One region of the Mesorhizobium humile genome, then DNA from elsewhere that is predicted to be linked to it. Evidence: predicted binding sites of a transcription regulator. Region 1 holds the regulator's gene; each other region holds the start of a gene.

Region 1 (5,408 bases):
TTCTGGAAGGCGCGGGCGCGGTGCGACAGCGCCGTCGCCTGGCCGGGCTTCCAGCCATGCTTTTCTTCCGCGCTCATCTCGCCGAAAGTCTTGTCGAAACCGTTGGGCAGGAAAACCGGATCGTAACCGAAGCCGAGCGTCCCGCGCGGCGGCCACACCAGCGTGCCTTCCGCCTCGCCCCGATAATATTCGGCCTCGCCGTCCGGGAAGGCCAGGCAGATGACGGCGACGAAGCGGCCGGTGCGCTGCGAAGGCTCGGTCGCGCCGGCCTCCTCGAGCGCCGTTTCGGTCTTTTGCATAGCCATGCCGAAATCCCGGCTGCCGTCGGGCTTCTCGGCCCAGTTGGCGGTGTAGACGCCGGGCGCGCCGTCCAGAGCGTCGACGCACAGGCCGGAATCGTCCGACAGCGCCGGCAGGCCGGTGGCCTTGGCGGCCGCGTAGGCCTTGATATAAGCGTTCTCCTCGAAGGTGGTGCCGGTCTCGTCGGGTTCGGCAAGGCCGTATTCCTTGGCCGACTTCGCCTCGAAGCCGAACGGCGCCATCAGGTCGGCGAATTCGCGCAGCTTGCCTTCATTATGGCTGGCGACGACGATTTTCTGTCCGTTGAGGGAATGCATCAAAAACCCCAGATCCTTGGCTCGGCGAACTCGATCGAATTGCCCGACGGGTCGCGGATATAGATCGAATGCCCGCCCTGCGGCCATTCGAAATCGCTTTCGATGGCGATGTTCCTGGCCGCGAGGTGCTTGCGCCATTCGGCGATTTCATCGGCGGTTGCGGCGAAGCAGAGATGTCCCTCGCCGGCCGTGCCATGCGGCGGCACTTTCAGGCGAGCGTCGGGCGGCGGCGGTATCTTGGTCGCCTCGGCGTTGAAGAGAAGCAGCACGCCATTGCCGCAGCGGAAGAAGACATGCCGGCCTTCGACCTTGCCCAGCGCCTCGAGGCCGATGATGTCGCGGTAGAAGGCTTCGGCCGCGGTCAGATCGGTGACGTAGAGGGCGGATTCGAGGATTGCGGAGGGTATCACGAGGCCCCCCTCTCTGCCCTGCCGGGCATCTCCCCCTCAAGGGGGGAGATTAGCAGCTTCGGCCTAGGCGCCTTTCCTGCAACGTAGACGATTGGCGAAACCCAAGGCGACATCCAATCTCCCCCCTTGAGGGGGAGATGGCCGGCAGGCCAGAGAGGGGGGCCCAGGCTCGACATCCGAAAACCTACGCCACCGCCATCTGCTGCAGGCTAACCAGCCGCGAAATCCCCTTCTTCGCCAGGCCCATCAGCGCGCCAAACTGCTCCTCGGAGAAGGGCTCGCCCTCGGCGGTGCCCTGGATCTCGACGATGCCGCCCTTGCCGGTCATGACGAAATTGGCGTCGGTGCCGGCCGAGGAATCCTCCAGGTAATCGAGATCGATGACCGGCTGGCCGTCATGGATGCCGCAGGAAATCGCCGCGACATGATCCTTCAGCACCTTGGCGACGCTCACCATCTGGCGCGCTTCCATCCAGCGCAGGCAATCGTAGAGCGCCACCCAGCCGCCGGTGATCGAGGCCGTGCGGGTGCCGCCATCGGCCTGGATGACGTCGCAGTCGACGGTGATCTGCTGCTCGCCCAGCGCCTGCAGGTCGACCACGGCGCGCAGCGAGCGGCCGATCAGCCGCTGGATCTCCAGCGTGCGGCCGCCCTGCTTGCCGGCGGAGGCCTCGCGCCGCATGCGCTCGCCGGTCGAGCGCGGCAGCATGCCGTATTCGGCCGTCACCCATCCCTTGCCGGAATTGCGCATCCAGGCCGGCACCTTTTCCTCCAGGCTCGCCGTGCACAGCACATGCGTGTCGCCGAACTTCACCAGGCACGAGCCTTCGGCGTGCTTGGAGACGCCGCGCTCGAAGGAGATGGCGCGCATTTCGTCGGCTTGGCGTTTGGAAGGACGCATCGAGGCCTCTTGTCTTTCTTCTTATTTCGGAATCGTGGCCGGCTTGTAGACGCATGCGACGCAAGTCGCAAAGGAAAATGGGGTCGCAAAGGAAAACGGGCCGGTTGACCCCAAACGCAGCACCGTGACCGCAACGCGGCACTGTGACCGCAGCGCGGCACCGGGTTGCGCCGGTGTGGCTTAAGTCTATATCTTTCAACAGGAGGTTTCTCGCCGGTATGAACAAACCAGTCGATCCGACGTCCCAGAGTCCCGGGTTTCAGTCGCCGGTCCTTCAGTCACTCGACATGCGCTCGCGCGATATTTTCCGGCGGATTGTCGATTCCTATCTGCGCGACGGCGAGCCGGTCGGCTCGCGCAGCCTGTCGCGCATCCTGCCCTCCTCGCTGTCGCCCGCCACCATCCGCAACGTGATGAGCGACCTCGAGCATCTCGGCCTGATCTACGCGCCCCATGTTTCCGCCGGGCGGCTGCCGACTCAGACCGGCCTGCGCTTCTTCGTCGACGCCTTCATGGAGCTCGGCGACCTTTCCGACGAGGAGCGCCGCGTCATCGAGGCGCAGGTGCGCGCCTCCGGCTCGGGCGCGACGCTGGAGCATATGCTGACCGAGGCCAGCCAGATGCTGTCCGGCATGTCGCGCGGCGCCGGCCTCGTGCTCGCCTCCAAGAACGAGGTGGCGCTGAAGCACATCGAATTCATCCAGCTCGAGCCCACCAAGGCGCTCGCCGTGCTGGTGTCGCAGAACGGCGATGTCGAGAACCGCGTCGTCGACCTGCCGGTCGGCACCACCGTGTCGCAGCTGCACGAGGCCTCGAATTTCCTCAACGCCCATATCCGCGGCCGAACGCTGGCCGAGGCGCGGGCGGAAATCGCCCGCATCAAGGACGAGACCAGGGCGGCCCTCGACACGCTGTCGCAGGATCTGGTCGAGAAGGGCCTCGCGGTCTGGGCCGGCGCCGAAAGCGGGCTGCCGGCGCGCCTCATCGTGCGCGGCCGCGCCAACCTCCTGGAAAACGTCACCGCCCAGGCGGACATCGAATTGCTTCGCCACCTGTTCGAGGACCTGGAAACCCAGGACGGACTGCTGCAGCTGCTCGACCTCGCCGAGGAAGGGCCGGGCGTGCGCATCTTCATCGGCTCGGAGAACAAGCTGTTTTCGCTGTCCGGCTCGTCGCTGGTCGTCGCCCCCTATCGCGACAAGGACGCCCGTGTCGTCGGCGCGCTTGGCGTCATCGGCCCGACCAGGCTGAACTACGCCCGCATCGTGCCGATGGTCGACTATACGGCACAGCTGATTTCGCGCATGCTGCGCTAGGTGTATCGATATCCAGGTGAGGCCGGCCTGACCTGAATCTCGACGCGGCTGAGGGCGCAAAGGAGAAAAACATGGCGCTGGAATCGCTCAAGGCCCAGATCGACCTTCTGCTTCAGGAAATGATCAATCAGCCCGAGGACGAGCACGAGATCCAGGAACAGTTGCGCGAGAAATTGCGGGAGCTGCGCGCCATGGGCCTGCCCTTGCCTGCCGACCTCGTCGAGCTGGAAAAGCGGCTCGACGACGACCTGGATGGCGAAGAGGCCTGAGCCCGGCGCCTCGTCAAATCCGCGTGCGCAAGCTTCCCTTCCGGACCGGTTGCCCAATATGTCCTGGGTCCGGGCGCCTGATCAATTGAGGCGCGTTGGCGGACGACGGAGAACAGCATGATGCGGATCGCCGGCCTCGCGCTGGTCCTTGCCACCGGCGCCTTCGCGCAGCAGGCCGATCAACCCTTGCTCAGCGGTGAAAAGGCCTTCGGCGACTGGAAGGCCGACCGTCCGGGCGTGCGCCGGCTGCTGAAGCCTCAGGACCTGCAGAAACCCTATGTGACGGAGTCCGCCACGAACGGCGGCGACGTCATCGATCGCCCCGAAGGCGCCACGCCGAAACTTCCGCCGGGCTTCTCGGCCGAGCTGGTCGCTTCCGGCATCGACAGTCCGCGCGTCGTGCGCGTGGCGCCGAACGGCGACCTCTTCGTGGCCGACAGCCGGGCGAACCAGGTCCGTGTCTACCGTCTGGCCGAGGGCAGCGCCAAGCCTGCCGAGGCGTCGATCTTCGCCAAGGGCCTGACCCGGCCCTACGGCATCGCCTTCTACCCGCAGGGCGACAAGCCGCAGTGGGTCTATGTCGCCAACAGCGACAGCGTCGTCCGCTTCCCCTACCGCGACGGCGACCTCGAGGCTTCGGGGAAGCCGGAGACCATCGTCGCCAAGATCCCGGCCAACCATCACTGGACGCGCGACATCGCCTTTTCGCCAGACGGCAAGACGCTCTATCTGTCGGTCGGCTCCGGCTCCAACATCGCCGAGGATATGGGCGCCAAGCCTAAGGGCGGTGTCGAGGCGTGGGCGAAATCGCAGCCGCTGGGCGCGGCCTGGGGCTCGGAGGAAGGCCGCGCCGACGTGCTGGCCTTCGACCCCGACGGCAAGAACCGCAGGACCGTCGCCACCGGCCTGCGCAACTGTTCCGGCATGACCGTGCAGCCGGCGACGGGCGCGCTTTGGTGCGTCGTCAACGAGCGTGACGAGCTTGGCGACAATACCCCCTTCGAATATGCGACCGCCGTGAAGGACGGCGCCTTCTATGGCTGGCCCTGGTATTATATCGGCGACAACGAGGACCCGCGCCACAAGGGCGCGCGCCCCGACCTCGCCGGCAAGGTCACCGTTCCGGATGTGCTGATGCAGGCCCATTCGGCGCCGCTCAACATCACTTTCTACGAGGGCGGCAATTTTCCTGCCGATTATAAGGGCGATGCTTTTGTCACCCTGCACGGCTCATGGAACCGCGATGTCCGCACCGGCTACAAGGTGGTGCGGCTGAGATTCAAGGACGGCAGGCCGACCGGCGAGTATGACGACTTCGCCACCGGCTTCGTCATTGCCGACGACGCGGTCTGGGGCCGGCCGGTCGGCGTCGCCGTGGCCAGGGACGGCGCCCTGATCCTCACCGAGGACGGCAACGGCACCATCTGGCGCATTAGCTATGGTGGGTAGCTGTTTGGGATGACTGCCGTTGTCGAGCGGCAAGGCATTCACCGCTCATTTCCATGAAATCAGCGCAAACGCTGGCGATTTGCCGAAGCCTCCCCAACCTCGTCATTCTAGGGCGGAGCAAGGAGCGAAGCGACGCGCGCAGACCCTAGAATCCATGCCGTTACCTTGGCCGAAGGATGCAAACGGCGTAGAAATCTGCACCATTGCGGCGCGTCGAAGTCATGGCATGGATCCTCGGGTCTGCGCGCGTCGCTTCGCTCCTTGCTCCGCCCGTGGATGACGACTGGGTGGGCGTCTCGGCCAATCTCCAAGCTATGCGACCCCACCAACGCAGACATAGCCGACCGGTCAAAATTCTTCTCGCTGCGGAAACCAACTCCTTACATCGCTGGCGCAACGAATCCCGCCGTGAGGGAATTACCGTCGAACCGACATCATGATAAAAG
Region 2 (5,408 bases), on a different contig from region 1:
CGTCGGATCGTATCTTCGCCTTTGACCAGGTTTTGCGGCGACACATGCCGGGTACAACGCTCGCGTTCTCCGCAGAACAGCCAGAAGCGGGCGCCGAAGCCGTCCGGCTCGAGCTCGGGAACGAACTTTTCCACCACGAGGTCCTTGCGATCGAACACCGCCGGCGGAACATCCGCAAGCGAGCTGTGGATGCTGTAGCGATCAAGCAGCTTGGCATCGGGAAATGGCTCCGGCCTGCCGGCGCGCCGCGATCTCCGGTTGAGCGTCTGTTCTCGCGTACCCAGATTGTTGAGGCTGCTCTTGACGATGACAGGGCCTCGCCAGCCGTGGTCCCTATCGATCACCGCGCCGCTGACGCGTCGCTTCGAGATGTCGGCGGCGGCGATGTTGAGGCAGAAGGGAAAGGTGCGCGCGTATTCGACATATTCAGGTGGCGTAACAGTCGCGTCGACATGCAGTACCGCGATATCGGCCTCCGGCTTGGCCGAAGTGCCCGTAAGAACGCGCACGGAATGCCCCCGGCGCTTCAACTCCTCCAGCAGATCGAAGAGCATGTACGGGCTGTCGCGGCGCAGCAACGGCCCGCGACGTCGTTCAAACCCGTCAAACTCATGCGTGATCACCGCGATGCGCGCCATGCCCGCCCCCTTGGCTTATCAAGCGTCGTCGATTATTCGGTCGAATACAACGCGTTGCCGGGGTGGGATTTGCATGACGGAGCATTGGAATGCAATTCGCAAACATTGGCAGCTGCTCGGCTCACCTCTGCGGCCGCCGGCGGAGGTGGTCGAAACCTACGACCGTGAGCTCGAGCTCGCCCGGTCGCATGTCGTGATGTTCGGCGTGACGCCCGAGCTCGCCGGGCTTGGCGCCAGGATGACGGCGGTCGACGAGTCCGCCGACATGATCGCCGGCATCTGGCCAGGCGATACCGATACGCGCAAGGCGGTGCAAGGCGATTGGTTCGACCTGCCATTTCCCGGCGCAAGCGTCGATGCGCTGATCGGCGATGGATGTCTCTCGGTCATCGGCGCCGCCGAGTTCAGGCGTGCACTGTTTGCGTCGATCGCGCGTGCGCTGAAAGACGACGGGCGCGCCGGCATCAGGCTTTATGTTTCCCCCGAAACCCCTGACGACCCGAAGGATGTCCGCGCCCTGGCGCTGAGCGGCGGCGTCGCGACCTTCCACGAGCTCAAATGGCGCGTGGCGATGACCGCAATCGGCGCCGCGCCCGACTACATCATGCCGGTGAGGAGAATCCTCGAACAATTCGACAGGATGTTTCCTGACCGTGAGGAGCTCTCGGCTCGAACCGGCTGGGAACTGCCCGTCATCGGAACCATCGACGTCTACCGGAACTCGCCGGCCATCTACAGTTTCGCGCCGGTGGCGGCTCTTGTCCAAGAGGCCGAGGCGTATTTCAGCGATGTCGGCATTGCCTCGACCGGCACATACGGGCTCGCCGAACGCTGCCCGTTGCTGGCGCTGCGGTCGCCGAAGCGCCGGGACTAACGGATGAGATTGCTCGTCGGCGCCTCGCGACACCCGTCGCTTTTCGGGCTGGCGTTCCACGCGAGAAAAATTTCGCGCCGCTTGCCTCTTGCGCGCGCCTTGACTCCGGCAAGACGCCAGCCTATCTCAGCGCCACGTTAGCACTCGCCTTTAGTGAGTGCTAACCGATGTCCGGCGGCCTCGCCGGATGGAGGAACAGTTCTCACCGTTCTCATTCGAGGAAGAAAACATGGCAAAGTCCAAGTTCCGCCCGCTTCATGACCGCGTGGTCGTTCGCCGGGTTGAATCCGAATCCAAGACCGCCGGCGGGATCATCATCCCGGATACGGCGAAGGAGAAGCCGCAGGAAGGCGAGATCATCGCCGTCGGCTCCGGCGCTCGCGACGAAAACGGCAAGCTCGTGCCGCTGGACGTCAAGGCCGGCGACCGCATCCTGTTCGGCAAGTGGTCGGGCACTGAAGTCAAGCTCAATGGCGAAGACCTTCTGATCATGAAGGAATCCGACATCATGGGCATCATCGGCTGATCATCGGCCTCTCCATCAACTGAATTTTCGGGCTCTTCCCGAGTCCCTGTCAGGAGCTAAACAATGGCTGCAAAAGACGTAAAATTCTCCCGCGATGCTCGTGAGCGCATGCTGCGCGGCGTCAACATCCTCGCCGACGCGGTGAAGGTCACGCTCGGCCCCAAGGGCCGCAACGTCGTCATCGACAAGTCGTTCGGCGCCCCGCGCATCACCAAGGACGGCGTCACCGTCGCCAAGGAAATCGAGCTTGAGGACAAGTTCGAGAACATGGGCGCGCAGATGGTCCGCGAAGTCGCTTCGAAGACCAACGACATCGCCGGCGACGGCACGACCACCGCGACCGTACTCGCCCAGGCGATCGTGCAGGAAGGCAACAAGGCCGTTGCCGCCGGCATGAACCCGATGGACCTCAAGCGCGGCATCGATCTCGCCGTCGCCGAAGTCGTCGTCGCTCTCGGCAAGGCTGCCAAGAAGATCAAGACCTCCGAGGAAGTCGCCCAGGTCGGCACGATCTCGGCCAATGGCGACGAGTCGGTCGGCAAGATGATCGCGGAAGCGATGCAGAAGGTCGGCAACGAGGGCGTCATCACCGTCGAGGAAGCCAAGACCGCCGAGACCGAGCTGGAAGTCGTCGAAGGCATGCAGTTCGACCGCGGCTACCTCTCGCCCTACTTCGTCACCAACGCCGACAAGATGGTCGCCGATCTGGAAGACGCCTACATCCTGCTGCACGAGAAGAAGCTCTCCAACCTGCAGGCCATGCTGCCGGTCCTGGAAGCCGTCGTTCAGACCTCGAAGCCGCTCCTCATCATCTCGGAAGACGTCGAAGGCGAGGCTCTGGCCACGCTGGTCGTCAACAAGCTGCGCGGTGGCCTGAAGATCGCCGCCGTCAAGGCTCCGGGCTTCGGTGACCGCCGCAAGGCCATGCTGGAAGACATCGCCATCCTCACCGGTGGCCAGGTCATCTCGGAAGACCTCGGCATCAAGCTCGAGAATGTCGGCCTCAACATGCTCGGCCGCGCCAAGAAGGTGTCGATCTCCAAGGAGAACACCACCATCGTCGACGGCGCCGGCAAGAAGGCCGAGATCCAGGGCCGCGTCGCCCAGATCAAGCAGCAGATCGAGGAGACCACCTCGGACTACGACAAGGAGAAGCTGCAGGAACGTCTGGCGAAGCTCGCCGGCGGCGTTGCCGTGATCCGCGTCGGCGGTGCGACCGAAGTGGAAGTCAAGGAAAAGAAGGACCGCGTTGACGACGCCCTGAACGCGACCCGCGCGGCCGTGGAAGAAGGCATCGTCGCCGGCGGTGGCGTTGCCCTGCTGCGCGCTTCGGCCAACGTCAAGGCCACCGGCGCCAACTCCGACCAGGCTGCCGGCATCAACATCGTGCGTCGTGCGCTGCAGTCCCCGGCCCGCCAGATCGCGGCGAACGCCGGTGCGGAAGCCTCGATCGTTGCCGGCAAGATCCTCGAGAACAAGGGCGCGACCTTCGGCTTCAACGCCCAGACCGGCGAGTATGGCGACATGATCGCCATGGGCATCGTCGACCCGGTCAAGGTCGTGCGCACGGCTCTCCAGGACGCGGCCTCTGTCGCCGGCCTGCTGGTCACCACCGAAGCCATGATCGCCGAAGCTCCGAAGAAGGAGTCGGCTGGCGGCGGCATGCCTGGCGGCATGGGCGGCGGCGGCATGGGCGGCATGGGCGGCATGGATTTCTAATCCAAGCTACCAAGCTGATACGGAAAGGGCGCCGAGAGGCGCCCTTTTTGTTTGCGTCTGGAGATCCGAGTCCTCAGGCGACGCTCTCCGCCTGCTGCGCCACTTTGCCAGCAAGCACCGCCTGCTCGACCAGCGCCGCGACCTCGTCGGCCACCGCCTGCAGCGGCGCGCGGTCGCGGGTGGCGCGGGCGATCACCATCAGGCCTTCCAGCGAAGATTCGACCAGCAGCGCCAGCGCCTGCGCGCGCCGCTCCGGCACCCCTGCCCTGACGAATGCCTGGCGCAGCAGGCCGATCCATTGCTCGAAAGCCGAGCGGCAGATTTCAACCAAGTCCGGAACATCATTCGGTGCGTCGAGCACGACCGGCGCAACCGGACAGCCGAGCGAGAATTCGTTGTCCTCCAGCATGCGGGCCACCGACTGGTAGATGTGGTGCACGGCAACGGCGGGATCGCTTTCCTCCAAAAGCGCCGCGCCCAGCCGCTCCGTCACGTCGGCGACGCTGGCGCGCGTCACCTCGACGACCAGCTGGTCCTTGCCACCCGGAAAATGGAAATAGAGCGAGCCACGGGGTGCTGCGCTGGCGCTCAAGATGTCGTTCAGCGACGTGCCGTGATAGCCACGCTGCCGGATGAGCCGCGCCGTCGCCTCGATCATGCGGGTGCGTGTGTCCGTCGCCACGTCGACCTCTCGAATGTCAACCTCTGTCAGGAATGCACATTATAGGGCTTGCCCCCAATATGACAATCGGTCTACATAATATGTAAATCGGTCTACATATTTCGGAGGCAACAATGCAAACCTATCGGCTCGTGGAGCGAGGCGGCACCGACAAACTGGTGCTGCGCGAGGAGGCGGTGCCGCGGCCAGGTCCGCGTCAGATCGTTATGCGGGTGCACGCCACGTCGCTGAACCGGCGCGACACGATGATCCTCAACGGCAGCTATCCGCTGACGCCACGCGACGGCGTCGTGCCGCTGAGCGACGGCGCCGGTGAGGTGGTGGCGGTTGGCGATGCCGTAACGCGCTTTGCCGTCGGCGACCGTGTGACCGGCAGCTATTTCGCGCGCTGGATCGACGGCCGCATGCATCCGGGCATCGTCGACCAGCTCGGCTGCACGCTGGACGGCATGCTTTGCGAATATGCGCTGCTTGACGAGCAATGGGCCGTGCGGTTGCCCGACCATCTCTCCTGGCGAGAGGCGGCGACCTTCACCTGCGCCGGGCTGACCGCCTGGAGCGCACTGACGGGCGCCGAAATTCCAAAGCCGGGACAATGGGTTCTCGTCATCGGCTCAGGCGGTGTCGCGCTGTTTGCGCTGCAGTTCGCCAAGCTCATGGGTTGTCGCGTCGCCGCCGTCACCTCGCGCGCCGAGAAGGCCGACAGGCTGCGCGCGGTCGGCGCAGATCTGGTCTTCGCGGCAGCCGAAACGCCAGAATGGGGCGTGAAGCTGCGCGAGGCGACCGGCGGCATCGACCTGGTCGTCGAGACCGGCGGACCGGCGACCTTTCAGCAATCGCTGATCGCCAGCGCGCTTTACGGGCGCATCGTGCTGCTCACCGTACAGGATCAGGAGGGCAAATCGGTCGAAATCCCGGGTGCCGTCTACCAGCGCAGCCTCGTCACAATCGGCCGACTGTTCGTCGGCA
Region 3 (5,408 bases), on a different contig from region 1:
ATCGATCGGCGCTGCAAAAGCCTCATGGCGCGGAGCTTCGCGCCTGGATCGTCTCGATCGCAAACCGCCAGGAGGCGGAGTATTCGGATTCGCCGCGTTCAGAGGGCGTAGGCGCCTCGCTTGGGTAAGGCGCCGCGGACCACTAGGATAGAAGAGCACCTTCGGGCCGGTTTCGCACGCTATGCTGCCAGTTCGCTTCCGGCCCGTTCCAGACATTTTCTTGGAGTGCGGTTTTCGCCTGAATCGGCCACAGCAGCGGCCGATGGCTGACAGCCTGAATTGCCAGACGGCGGAAGCGGTTATCGCTGCATCGTCGACACGAGACCGGCTCTGGCGACGGCGAACGTCAGCTAAGACTTGAATGGAAGGACGTGGTGGCGCGACGCTGCCAAAGCATGCGGCGTGGTCCCTCCGTTCGGCTACGGTTCGCAAGGCCATATGAGATCACACGGAGCATATGGGTTGCCTTGGGTGCTGCGTTTCCAGTCTTTCAGCTGTTGCTGCTTGTGGTGGCAGGTTTGCCCGCCAGTGCCGCCGGCGCCAGCGAAACGATATCCGGCACCAGGATGTCGTGACGACGGGCGAAGGCAACGAGGGTTGCTCTGACTGTTTCGGGCTCGATATCGCCGGCAAGGCCAGCCTTGCAGGCATTGAGAGCAATGGCATGGGCATTGCTCCTGGTCGCGGCAGGCCAGTCCTGGAGCACGGCATAGGCTTGCATCACCGTCTCAAGTCTCACCGGCAGGCCCATGCCGACGAGGATGGTAACCGCTTCCTTAAAGTGGTCGTGTTTCATTGTCTGAAGCTCCTTTCGACTGTGCCGCCATCCCGCCGGCGCGACGGTTACCTGCGACGGCGTGGCGACGCGGATAGGAAGGTCGAAGGACAATCCCTTTCGACGCTTCATGCTTTGTTGTGTCGGTCTCAGAACTCAGGACAGCCAACCGCTCCATTGGCCAAGCCAGCAACACGGATCCCGACTGGGCCAGTCCTGGCGGCGGCAGCGCCTTGTGAGCCTTCACCAATGCCTCGAGCCACGCGGCGACGGCAAGCGGCACCTGGGCGCTACCGTCCAGCCAGCGAGCCACCTCGCTCGGCGGATAGTCAAGTTCCTCTGCCAAGTCGGCGGCGCCCCATCTCAGTCTTTTCAGGCATTCGCGCAATCGTCCCGCAATCATGGCTATCCTCCTCCATCCGCGATCATGAAACGTCGTCCCGAGGCGATAGAAGCCGAGGCTGGCCCGTCCCGGTCAACTTCGTCCAGACGTTTCCGCTGACACATGCTGCGCCGCCAAAAACATCAACGTCGAGGCGACAGTACGCCGGTTCCATCCGACGGATTCGGCGGTGTCCAGCAAGCCTGCCAGTAGCGGCTTCAGCGCGTTGCGGCATTCGGCTTCGTAGGCGAGGAATTCGCTTGCCGGATGCGTCGGTCCCGGAACCGACCCGCTTATCGTGTCCATAGATTTCTCCCATCTTGTCCGTCGCAAGCGCCCGCTCCCCGGACCGGGAGCGGGCGACGTCTGCGTTTTAGAAGTCCATGCCGGCGCCGGCGGGCATGGCGGGGGCGGCTTCCTTCTTCGGCTTTTCGGCCACCATGGCCTCCGTGGTGACGAGCAGTCCTGCTACCGAAGCGGCATCCTGAAGCGCGGTGCGCACTACCTTGGCTGGATCGATCACACCCTGCGTGTAGAGGTCGCCATATTCGCCGGTCTGGGCGTTCCAGCCAAAGGCGAAGTCGGTCTTCTCGCGCAGCTTGCCGACGACGATCGAGCCTTCCGATCCGGCATTCTCAGCGATCTGGCGCGCCGGAGCCTCGATCGCCCGCCGCACGATGTCGACGCCGTATCTCTGGTCGGGATTGTCGACCGCAACGGCGTCGAGCGCCTTGGCCGCCCTGAGCAGGGCAACGCCGCCGCCAGGCAGGATACCTTCCTCGACCGCGGCGCGCGTGGCATGCAGCGCGTCGTCGACGCGGTCCTTCTTCTCCTTGACCTCGACTTCCGTCGCGCCGCCGACACGGATCACCGCGACGCCGCCGGCGAGCTTGGCCAGCCGCTCCTGCAGCTTCTCGCGATCGTAATCGGAGGTGGTCTCCTCGATTTGCGCCTTGATCTGCGTGACGCGGCCCTGGATTTCCTGTTTCTTGCCGGCGCCGTCCACGATGGTAGTGTTCTCCTTCTCGATGGCCACTTTCTTGGCGCGGCCGAGCATCGCCAACGTTACGTTCTCCAGCTTGATGCCGAGATCCTCGCTGATGGCCGTGCCGCCGGTTAGGATGGCGATATCCTCCAGCATGGCCTTGCGACGGTCGCCGAAGCCCGGAGCCTTGACGGCGGCAACCTTCAGCCCGCCGCGCAGCTTGTTGACGACGAGCGTAGCCAGGGCTTCGCCCTCGACGTCCTCGGCGATGATCAGCAGCGGCTTGCCGGCCTGCACCACGGCCTCGAGCACGGGAAGCAGCGCCTGCAGGTTGCCAAGTTTCTTTTCATGGATCAGCACATAGGGCTCGTCGAGCTCCACGCGCATCTTGTCCTGGTTGGTGACGAAGTAGGGTGAGAGATAGCCGCGATCGAACTGCATGCCTTCGACGACTTCCAGCTCGGTCTCGGCGGTCTTGGCTTCCTCGACGGTGATGACGCCCTCGTTGCCGACCTTTTCCATAGCCTCGGCCAGGAAGCGGCCGATTTCGGCATCGCCATTGGCCGAGATGGTGCCGACCTGAGCGATCTCGTCGTTTCTGGTGATCTTGCGGGCATTCGTCTTGAGTTCGGTGACGACCGCGTCCACCGCCTTGTCGATGCCGCGCTTGAGGTCCATCGGGTTCATGCCGGAAGCCACCGCCTTGGCACCCTCGCGAACGATCGCCTGGGCGAGAACGGTAGCGGTGGTCGTGCCATCGCCGGCGAGATCATTGGTCTTCGAAGCAACTTCGCGGACCATCTGCGCGCCCATGTTCTCGAACTTGTCCTCGAGCTCGATCTCCTTGGCGACGGTGACGCCGTCCTTGGTTATGCGCGGAGCGCCGAACGACTTGTCGATGACGACGTTGCGGCCCTTCGGACCAAGCGTGACCTTCACCGCGTCGGCGAGGATGTTGACGCCGCGCAGCATGCGCTCGCGGGCGTCGGAATGGAATTTGACTTCCTTGGCAGCCATTGGATCACTCCTTTTCTAGGCAGTTGTCTTTGACTGGGTTGCGGTTCGATCGAAGCCCCCGGTCAGGCGGCTTTCTTCAGCGTCGCGACCTGCTCGATCACGCCCATCACGTCGCTTTCCTTCATGATGAGCAGGTCCTCGCCGTTGAGCTTGATCTCGGTGCCGGACCATTTGCCGAACAGAATGCGGTCGCCGATCTTCACGTCGAGGGGCGCGAGCTTGCCGCTCTCGTCGCGGGCGCCCGGGCCCACGGCGATAACCTCGCCTTCCTGCGGCTTTTCCTTGGCAGTGTCGGGGATGATGATGCCGCCGGCGGTCTTCTCTTCAGCTTCGATGCGGCGGACCAGGATACGGTCATGCAATGGACGGAACGTCATATCGTTCTCCTTCAGGACAAACAGATTTTTGAGGTTCCTCCGCTCCGGGCCGGTAGGACCGGAGCGGGGCTCACGCGACCCTTTCGGCGTCGCGCGCATGTCGAGCTAATTTTGCCTCCGTTCACTTTCAAGAGGGGGGTGAAAATTTTTTGGCACTCTCGAATGTTGAGTGCTACTGCTCTGAAAACATGCGGTAAATTCGGGTCGCGTCGACGAAATGAGAGACTTGAATTCGCGATTGAGCTGAACAAAATTATCGGCACCGCCGGGGCCGCTGAGAAGTTGCACCCCGAAACAAGGAGTTTTGGAGACGGAGGACAGAAATGAACCGACAGACGCTTTCGCCGATCATCCCTTCCCTTGCTCCCGAAATATCAGACCTTTCCCTCGATCGGCTGCTGTCGCCGGCCAGCCATTTTCAGCACCCGCGGGATGTGCTGGAGGACGGCTCGCTCGACATATGGGAAAAGCGGGCGATCCTTTCGTCCTGGGCGTCCGACGCCTGCGCCGTGGAATCGATGCCGGCACTGCGCCAGCCGCCGGGCACCGGGCGGCCGGTCTCCTTCGACGACATCATGGATGCGTTGCGCCGGCTTGATGCGCTCGCCCCGCCGCCCAGCGGCGCTGCCGATGACGACCATCCGCAGTTGATCGATCGGCTGAGCGCGTGAGACGCAGAAGGCGATGGCGAACGCGGTCAGCAGGGAATTCCGCTTGCAGATGAACGGCTACGGCTTGACCACTGCCGAGATCCATTATCATCTGCCCGACCATCCCGGCCTGCTCCAGCTTTACGTGTGGCAGGATTATGATCTCGCCCCGGATTTCCCCGCGCTGAGGGGCTTTCTAGGCTTTTGGGAACGCGAACTGGCGGGCGCCTTGCATTCCGTCCGGGTCGCCCACCATCGGCTCATTAGGCCCTCAGAATGGCGGGCTGTCGACGGGGTCATCGCGCTCCAGTGAAGATCAGCGCCGCAAGGCGGTCGTGTCGTGCGGCCGCCTTCACTTCATCATTTGCTCGCCTGGATGCAGACGAAAAGGGTGACTTTTTCACGACCTTGAAGGCGGGTTCGCGGCCGGGTCTTGACGTTCCGGTGTTGAATTCCCAGATCGATTTTGCCGGTGCTTGAGAGACTGGCAAGGTCAAGGGGCGCCGCTTCCTTGGCGCGCCTCGTATCTATGTTGCTCAATGGAGGATGTAGCTATGAGAACCAATTTTGACTTCACTCCGCTGTTCCGGTCGAGCATCGGTTTCGATCGAATGTTGAACGCGCTCGAAACGGCGAGCCGCATCGAAACCGTCGACAATTGGCCACCCTACGACATCGCCAAGACCGCCGAAGACGCCTACCGCATCACTATGGCGGTGGCCGGCTTCGCGCAGGACGAACTGGACCTTACCCAGGAGCAGAACATGCTCATGGTCTCAGGCCAGAAAGCCGGCGAGGATAAGAGTGAATACCTGCATCGAGGCATCGCCGGTCGCGCATTCCAGCGCCGCTTCGAGCTTGCCGATCATGTGAAGGTCGTCGGCGCCAGCCTGGTGAATGGCCTGCTGACGATCGACCTGAAGCGTGAGATTCCGGAAGAGATGAAACCGCGCCGGATCGAGATCGCAGCCGACAAGGCGATGCCCAAAGGCGCGATGAAGAAGATCGAAGCCGAAAAGCACGCCGCCTGAGTGTCTCTTGTCGGCGCACTCGCGCAAGCGCCGGGCACATTGCCCGGCGCAATAGGAAGCCTTTTCAACAGAGAGGAGGAAATTATGAGTGTCCGTGATCTGATCCCCTGGGGCCGGAGCAACGGCAACCAGCTTCCAAGCGTGTTCCACGACGGCGAACGCGATCCGTTCCTGTCGCTGCATCGTGAGGT

The links. The regulator HrcA, encoded in region 1, represses chaperone genes, less so after heat shock. The targets are predictions, from matches to a motif close to GTTAGCACTCNCNNNNNGNGAGTGCTAAC.
Region 2: the regulator HrcA is predicted to act here: its motif matches at 1,649-1,677, upstream of groES (co-chaperone GroES).
Region 3: the regulator HrcA is predicted to act here: its motif matches at 3,685-3,713, upstream of groES (co-chaperone GroES).

The regions. Positions count from the first base shown of each region.
Region 1 is NZ_JAVIIV010000034.1:19,098-24,505, forward strand. It holds gene rdgB (RdgB/HAM1 family non-canonical purine NTP pyrophosphatase) at 1-617, opposite strand, end outside; gene RFM52_RS30740 (VOC family protein) at 617-1,027, opposite strand; gene rph (ribonuclease PH) at 1,212-1,928, opposite strand; gene hrcA (heat-inducible transcriptional repressor HrcA) at 2,147-3,244, shown strand; gene RFM52_RS30755 (hypothetical protein) at 3,316-3,513, shown strand; gene RFM52_RS30760 (PQQ-dependent sugar dehydrogenase) at 3,631-4,962, shown strand.
Region 2 is NZ_JAVIIV010000029.1:297-5,704, forward strand. It holds gene RFM52_RS29285 (hypothetical protein) at 1-638, opposite strand, end outside; gene RFM52_RS29290 (class I SAM-dependent methyltransferase) at 628-1,512, shown strand; gene groES (co-chaperone GroES) at 1,742-2,038, shown strand; gene groL (chaperonin GroEL) at 2,102-3,757, shown strand; gene RFM52_RS29305 (TetR/AcrR family transcriptional regulator) at 3,831-4,439, opposite strand; gene RFM52_RS29310 (zinc-dependent alcohol dehydrogenase family protein) at 4,553-5,408, shown strand, end outside.
Region 3 is NZ_JAVIIV010000006.1:144,992-150,399, reverse strand. It holds gene RFM52_RS12090 (LysR substrate-binding domain-containing protein) at 1-128, shown strand, start outside; gene RFM52_RS12085 (DUF982 domain-containing protein) at 491-796, opposite strand; gene RFM52_RS12080 (helix-turn-helix domain-containing protein) at 777-1,178, opposite strand; gene RFM52_RS12075 (hypothetical protein) at 1,251-1,463, opposite strand; gene groL (chaperonin GroEL) at 1,531-3,159, opposite strand; gene groES (co-chaperone GroES) at 3,222-3,536, opposite strand; gene RFM52_RS12060 (hypothetical protein) at 3,860-4,207, shown strand; gene RFM52_RS12055 (usg protein) at 4,221-4,499, shown strand; gene RFM52_RS12050 (Hsp20 family protein) at 4,741-5,217, shown strand; gene RFM52_RS12045 (Hsp20/alpha crystallin family protein) at 5,302-5,408, shown strand, end outside.